DNA from 2 places in the Actinoallomurus sp. CA-150999 genome. Region 2 is predicted to be linked to the other one. Evidence: predicted binding sites of a transcription regulator. Region 2 holds the regulator's gene; the other holds the start of a gene.

Region 1 (3,409 bases), 4.1 Mb from region 2:
AAATCTCCAGCAGGGCGGGACGCCACGGCTCCCGGGAGAGTTGAGCACCGACCCACGGGTGTGCGTCGATCGCGTCGAACAGGCCCAGCGCCACGGTACGCAGAGCCTCCCGCGGCTCCGCATCGACGACCACGCCGGTCATCACACCGGCGATGATGTCGTCGGTGGCCGCCGCGAGCAGGTCGCTCTTGCTCGCCACGTGGTGGTAGACCGCCCCGTAGCCGGTGCTCAGGCGGCCGGTGATCGCCCGCAGAGTCAGCGCGGCCTCGCCGCCGGTGTCGAGAAGGTCGGTCGCGGCCTTGACGATCAGCTCCCTGGACAGTCCATCCGTGCGCCGCGGGGTCCTCTTCGCCATGGGTCCCATCATGGCACGTTTGGATCGTCGATCCAAAGTCGTGCTAGCGTTTTGGATCGACGATCCAATGAAGCTGGTGAGAGGAACACCATGACCACGCCTGTCACGATCATCGGAGCAGGTCTCGGCGGTCTTGTGCTGGCCCGCGTCCTGCACCTGCACGGCATCCCGGTCACGGTCTACGAGGCGGAGCCCTCGCCGGCCGCACGCCGCCAGGGCGGATTGCTCGACATCCACCCCTGGAACGGCCAACCGGCACTCGAGGCGGCCGGCCTGATCGAGGGGTTCCGCGGGCTCATCCTGGAGGGCCGCGAGTCCTATCGGGTCCTCGACCGGAAGGGGACGATGCTGCTCGACCTACCCGACGACGGCACGGGAGTGCGTCCCGAGGTGCAGCGCGGCGCGCTGCGACAGCTGCTGCTCGATTCACTCCCGCACGGCACCGTCCGATGGGGCCGCAAGGTCACCGGCGTGCGCGCGCTGGAGGAGGGCCGCTACGAGGCGAGACTGGCCGACGGCACAGCCGTCGTCACGAGCCTGCTCGTCGGTGCGGACGGCGCGTGGTCACGAGTTCGCCCGCTGCTCTCCGACGCCACCCCCCAGTACGTCGGCGTATCGGTCGTCGAGACGTTCCTGTTCGACGGTGACACCCGCCATCCCGCCGTCGCGGAAGCGGTCGGCGCCGGATCGCTGTTCGCGCTCGCACCGGGCAAGGGCATCCTGGCCCACCGGGAGAGCGGCGGAACCCTGCACACCTACACACAACTGCTGAAGCCACAGGACTGGCTCGCCGACACCGATGTCACCGATGCCGCGACCGTGACCGCGCGGGTCGTCGGGGAATTCGGCGGCTGGGCCCCCGAGCTCACCGCCCTCATCACCGAAAGCGACACCCCTCCGGTCCTGCGCCGCCTCTTCACCCTGCCCGTCAGGCACCGCTGGGACCGTGTGCCGGGGGTGACCCTGCTCGGCGACGCCGCCCACCTCATGCCGCCGAACGGCGAAGGCGCCAACCTGGCCATGCTGGACGGCGCCGAACTCGGCCAGGCCATCGCCGCACACCCGGACGACACAGAGGCCGCCCTCGCCGAATTCGAGCAGGCCATGTTCACGCGCGCAGCCGCCGAAGCCGCGGACGACGACATCTACAAGATCATGTTCGGCGATGACGCACCCCACAGCATGGTCGCCATGCTGACCGAGGCCGAGCAGGCGTCCTGACCCGCGAGACTTCGGGACGGCTCAACCGCTCACGCTCGCCGGTCGTCCCTTTCGCGCGTCTCCCGGATGAGCGTGATCGCTGACAGCGAACGGGCCTGCGGAAATTTATCGGGACTCTTCTTTCTTGAGTGTGGGTGACTCAAGCTTTGGAGGACTGATGAGCAAGATCGTCACCCTGCCGGTGCTGCCGCTCGACGACGAGGTCGTACTGCCCGCGATGGTCGTGCCGCTCGACCTGTCGGAGAGCGACGTGCGGGCGGCGATCGACGCCGCGCGCGCGACCGCCGTCTCCCGGGGCCCTGGCATCCGGTCGGAGGACAAGCCGCGGGTGCTGCTGGTGCCCCGGCTGAACGGCAAGTACGCGGCCGTCGGCACGCTCGGCGTCGTCGAGCAGATCGGCACGCTGCCCGGCGGTGGACCCGGCGCCGTCGTCCGTGGTGTCGCGCGCGTCCGCATCGGTTCCGGGACGACCGGTCCCGGCGCGGCCCTGTGGGTCGAGGGGACCGAGGTCGAGGACACCGGTCTCGGCACCCGGGCCGAGGAACTGGCCAAGGAGTACAAGGCGCTCGTCGTCGGGGTGCTGGAGAAGCGCGGCGCCTGGCAGGTCGTCGACATGATCCAGCAGATCGAGGACCCGTCGGTGATGGCCGACCGGGCGGGCTACGCCTCGTACCTCAGCGCCGAGCAGAAGGTGCGCATCCTGGAGACCGCCGACGTGACCGAGCGTCTCGAGCTCGCGATCGGCTGGACCCGGGAGCACCTCGCGGAGCTGGACGTCGCCGAGACGATCCGCAAGGACGTCGAGGAGGGCGTGGAGAAGCAGCAGAAGGAGTTCCTGCTCCGCCAGCAGCTCGCCGCGATCCGCAAGGAGCTGAACGAGCTCAACGGCGACCCGTCCTCCGAGGAGGAGGACTACCGGGCCCGCGTCGAGGCGGCCGACCTGCCGGAGAAGGTCCGCGAGGCGGCCCTGAAGGAGGTCGACAAGCTCGAGCGGACCTCCGACCAGTCGCCGGAGGGCGGCTGGATCCGTACCTGGCTGGACACGGTCCTGGACATTCCCTGGAATGAGCGGACCGAGGACGCCTACGACATCGCGGGCGCCCGGCAGATCCTCGACGAGGACCACACGGGCCTCGACGACGTCAAGGAGCGGATCGTGGAGTACCTCGCCGTGCGCAAGCGGCGCGAGGACCGCGGTCTCGGCGTGATCGGCGGCCGGCGGTCCGGTGCGGTCCTGGCGCTCGTCGGCCCGCCCGGCGTCGGCAAGACGTCCCTGGGCGAGTCGGTGGCGCGGGCGATGGACCGGAAGTTCGTCCGCGTCGCGCTCGGCGGCGTCCGGGACGAGGCGGAGATCCGCGGTCACCGGCGGACGTACGTCGGCGCGCTGCCCGGCCGCATCGTCCGGGCGATCCGCGAGGCGGGCACGATGAACCCGGTCGTGCTGCTCGACGAGATCGACAAGGTCGGCGCGGACTACCGCGGCGACCCGACGGCGGCGCTGCTGGAGGTGCTGGACCCGGCGCAGAACCACACGTTCCGGGACCACTACCTGGAGGTCGAGCTCGACCTGTCGGACGTGGTGTTCCTCGCCACGGCGAACGCGCTGGAGACCATCCCCGAACCGCTGCTGGACCGCATGGAGCTCGTCTCCCTCGACGGCTACACCGAGGATGAGAAGGTCGCGATCGCGCGTGACCACCTGCTGCGGCGTCAGCTCGACAAGGCGGGCCTGACCGCCGACGAGGTGACGATCGGTGACGACGCGCTGCGGCTGCTCGCCGCCGAGTACACGCGGGAGGCGGGCGTACGGAGCCTGGAGCGGGGGATCGCCCG
Region 2 (3,409 bases):
GCGGGTCGCCGTGGCCGAGCCGACCGCGGACCTCGGTCCGCAGGCCGAGCCGGAGGCGAAGGCAACGGCGGAGAGCACGGCCGACGGTGACAAGCCGGAGGCCGAGTCCGGCGTCGACGGCGCCGACGACGACTGAGACGAACACCGACAGGGAAGAGGTAAGGGACGCCGGTGAGCACCAAGGACTTTCTCGAGAAGGACTACTACAAGGTCCTCGGTGTTCCGAAGACCGCAACCCAGGACGAGATCAAGAAGTCCTACCGCAAGCTGGCGCGGCAGTACCACCCGGACGCCAACCGCGGCGACGCCGAGTCCGAGGAGAGGTTCAAGGAGATCTCCGAGGCCTACGACGTGCTGTCCGACGAGAAGCGCCGTAAGGAGTACGACGAGGCCCGCAGCCTGTTCGGCGGGGCCCGCCGCCCCGGCGGCGGTGCGCAGGGCGGCTTCGGCTTCGACCTGGGCGACCTGTTCGGCGGCCAGGCCGGTGGCACGACCGGCACCGGCGAGCGCATCGGCGACCTGTTCGGCGGGCTGTTCGGGGGTCGCCGTACGACGACCACGCGGCGTCCCCGTCGGGGCACCGACGTCGAGTCCGAGGTCACGCTGACGTTCAGCGAGGCCTTGGAGGGCAAGACGGTGCCGCTGCGGCTGACCAGCGAGGCGGCATGTCCCACCTGCCGGGGCACCGGCGCCAAGGCCGGCACGGTGCCCCGGGTGTGCCCCCGCTGTGAGGGCACGGGGCAGGAGAGCCGCAACGCGGGCGGGTTCGCCTTCTCCGAGCCCTGCCACGAGTGCCACGGGCGGGGCCTCGTGGTCGACGACCCGTGTCTCACCTGCCACGGCAGCGGGCGGGCGCAGAGCACCCGGACCATCCAGGCGCGCATCCCGGCCGGGGTGGGCGACGGGCAGCGGATCCGGCTCAAGGCCAAGGGCGCGCCGGGCGAGAACGGCGGCCCCAGCGGTGACCTCTACGTCGTCGTGCACGTCACGGGGCACAAGGTGTTCGGCCGGTCGGGCGACAACCTGACCGTGCTGGTCCCGGTGACGTTCCCCGAGGCGGCGCTCGGCGCGGAGATCAAGGCACCGGTCCTCGGCGGCCAGCCGGTGACCCTGCGGATCCCGGCCGGCACCCCCAACGGGCGCACCTTCCGCGTCCGCGGCAAGGGCGCGACCCGCCGCGACGGCACCAAGGGCGACCTGCTGGTGACCGTCGAGGTCCAGGTGCCGCAGAAGGTCGACGAGACCACGCGAGAGGCACTGGAGAAGATCCGCGCGAGCACCAACGGTGAGGACCTGCGCAGCGAGCTGCTGCGGATGGCGAGAGAGGAGTGATCGTCATGGACCCGTTCGGCGACGACAGTCCGGTCTACGTCATCTCGGTGGCGGCTCAGCTGTCCGGGCTGCACCCGCAGACGCTCCGCACGTACGACCGGATGGGCCTGGTGTCCCCCGGTCGTACGGCCGGACGCGGGCGCCGCTACTCCATGCGCGACATCGTCCTGCTGCGGGAGATCCAGCGGCTGTCCCAGGACGAGGGCATCAATCTCGCCGGTATCAAGCACATCCTCGACCTCCAGCGCGAGTCCGACGTGCTCCGCACCGAGGTGGCACGCCTCCGCGCACTGGTCGAGGAGCTGAGCAACGAGCTGGAGTCCACGCGCGCCGTGGCCGCCCGGCTGGCAAAACTGAAGAACGCCCACGGTTCCGACACTGGAGCCGACCTGGTGCCGATCCGGCAGACCAGCGTGGTGCTGTGGCGGTCGCGGGGGGAGGAATAAGTGGATTACAAGCTGACCCAGAAGAGCCAAGATGCCGTCTCGGTCGCGGTACGACGTGCCGCGACGGAGGGCCACCCCCAGGTCGAGCCGGTGCACCTGCTGGTCGCGCTGCTCGGCCAGGCCGACGGCATCGCCGCGCCCCTGCTCGAGGCCGTCGGCGCGGACCCGCAGGCCATCCGGCGCCGAGCCGAGGAGCAGATCGCGGCGCTGCCGAAGGCCGCCGGCTCGACCGTCAACGCGCCGGACACCTCCCGGCTGCTGCTCAAGGTGCTGAACACCGCCGCCAACCGGGCCAAGCAGCTCGAGGACGAATACGTCTCCACCGAGCACCTGCTCGTCGGCCTGGCCACCGACGGCGGTCCCGTCGCCACCCTCCTCAGGGAGAACGGCGCGACGCCCGACGCGCTGCTCGAGGCGTTCGAGAAGGTCCGCGGTCACGCCCGCGTGACCAGCGAGAACCCCGAAGAGACCTACCAGGCGCTGGAGAAGTACGGCGTCGACCTGACCGCGCAGGCCCGGGACGGAAAGCTCGACCCGGTCATCGGCCGCGACACCGAGATCCGCCGCGTCGTCCAGGTGCTGTCGCGCCGTACGAAGAACAACCCGGTCCTCATCGGCGAGCCCGGCGTCGGCAAGACGGCGGTCGTCGAGGGCCTGGCCCAGCGGATCGTCGCCGGTGACGTGCCGGAGACGCTGAAGAACAAGCGCCTCATCTCCCTCGACCTGGGCGCCATGGTCGCGGGCGCGAAGTTCCGCGGCGAGTTCGAGGAGCGCCTCAAGGCGGTCCTGAACGAGATCAAGCAGAGCGACGGCCAAGTCGTCACGTTCATCGACGAGCTGCACACCGTCGTCGGGGCGGGCGCGGCCGAGGGCGCCATGGACGCGGGCAACATGCTCAAGCCCATGCTGGCCCGCGGCGAGCTGCGGATGATCGGCGCGACCACGCTCGACGAGTACCGCGAGCGGATCGAGAAGGACCCGGCGCTGGAGCGGCGCTTCCAGCAGGTCCTCGTCGGCGAGCCGACGGTCGAGGACACCATCGCGATCCTGCGCGGACTCAAGGGCCGGTATGAGGCGCACCACCAGGTGCAGATCTCCGACGCCGCCCTCGTCGCCGCCGCCGCGCTCTCCGACCGGTACATCACCGCCCGGTTCCTGCCCGACAAGGCCATCGACCTGGTCGACGAGGCCGCCTCCCGGCTCCGCATGGAGATCGACTCGCGGCCCGTCGAGATCGACGAACTGCAGCGCTCCGTCGATCGGCTCAAGATGGAGGAGCTGGCCCTCGAGAAGGAGTCCGACGAGGCGTCCAAGCACCGCCTCGAACGCCTCCGCGCCGAGCTCGCCGACAGGCAGGAGCACCTCAACGCCCTCGTCGGCCGCTGGGAGCGGGAGAAGGCCGGGCTGAACAAGGTCGGTGAGCTCAAGAAGCGCATCGACGACCTGCGCGGCCAGGCCGAACGCGCCCAGCGCGACGGCGACCTGGAGACCTCCGCCCGCCTGATGTACGGCGAGATCCCGGTGCTGGACAAGCAGCTCGCCGAGGCGTCCGAGGCCGCCGAGACCCGCGAGACCATGGTCAAGGAGGAGGTCGGCGCCGACGACGTGGCCGAGGTCGTGTCCTCGTGGAC

The links. The regulator HspR, encoded in region 2, represses chaperone genes until heat shock. The targets are predictions, from matches to a motif close to ANTTGAGTCNNNNNGACTCAANT.
Region 1: lon (endopeptidase La) is a predicted target of HspR. The motif match lies at 1,699-1,721, and genes of this name have one in related genera.

Annotation. Positions count from the first base shown of each region.
Region 1 is NZ_CP192063.1:8,057,617-8,061,025, reverse strand. It holds gene ACQP2O_RS37275 (TetR/AcrR family transcriptional regulator) at 1-355, opposite strand, end outside; gene ACQP2O_RS37270 (FAD-dependent oxidoreductase) at 446-1,576, shown strand; gene lon (endopeptidase La) at 1,734-3,409, shown strand, end outside.
Region 2 is NZ_CP192063.1:261,493-264,901, reverse strand. It holds gene grpE (nucleotide exchange factor GrpE) at 1-136, shown strand, start outside; gene dnaJ (molecular chaperone DnaJ) at 172-1,332, shown strand; gene ACQP2O_RS01370 (heat shock protein transcriptional repressor HspR) at 1,338-1,778, shown strand; gene clpB (ATP-dependent chaperone ClpB) at 1,779-3,409, shown strand, end outside.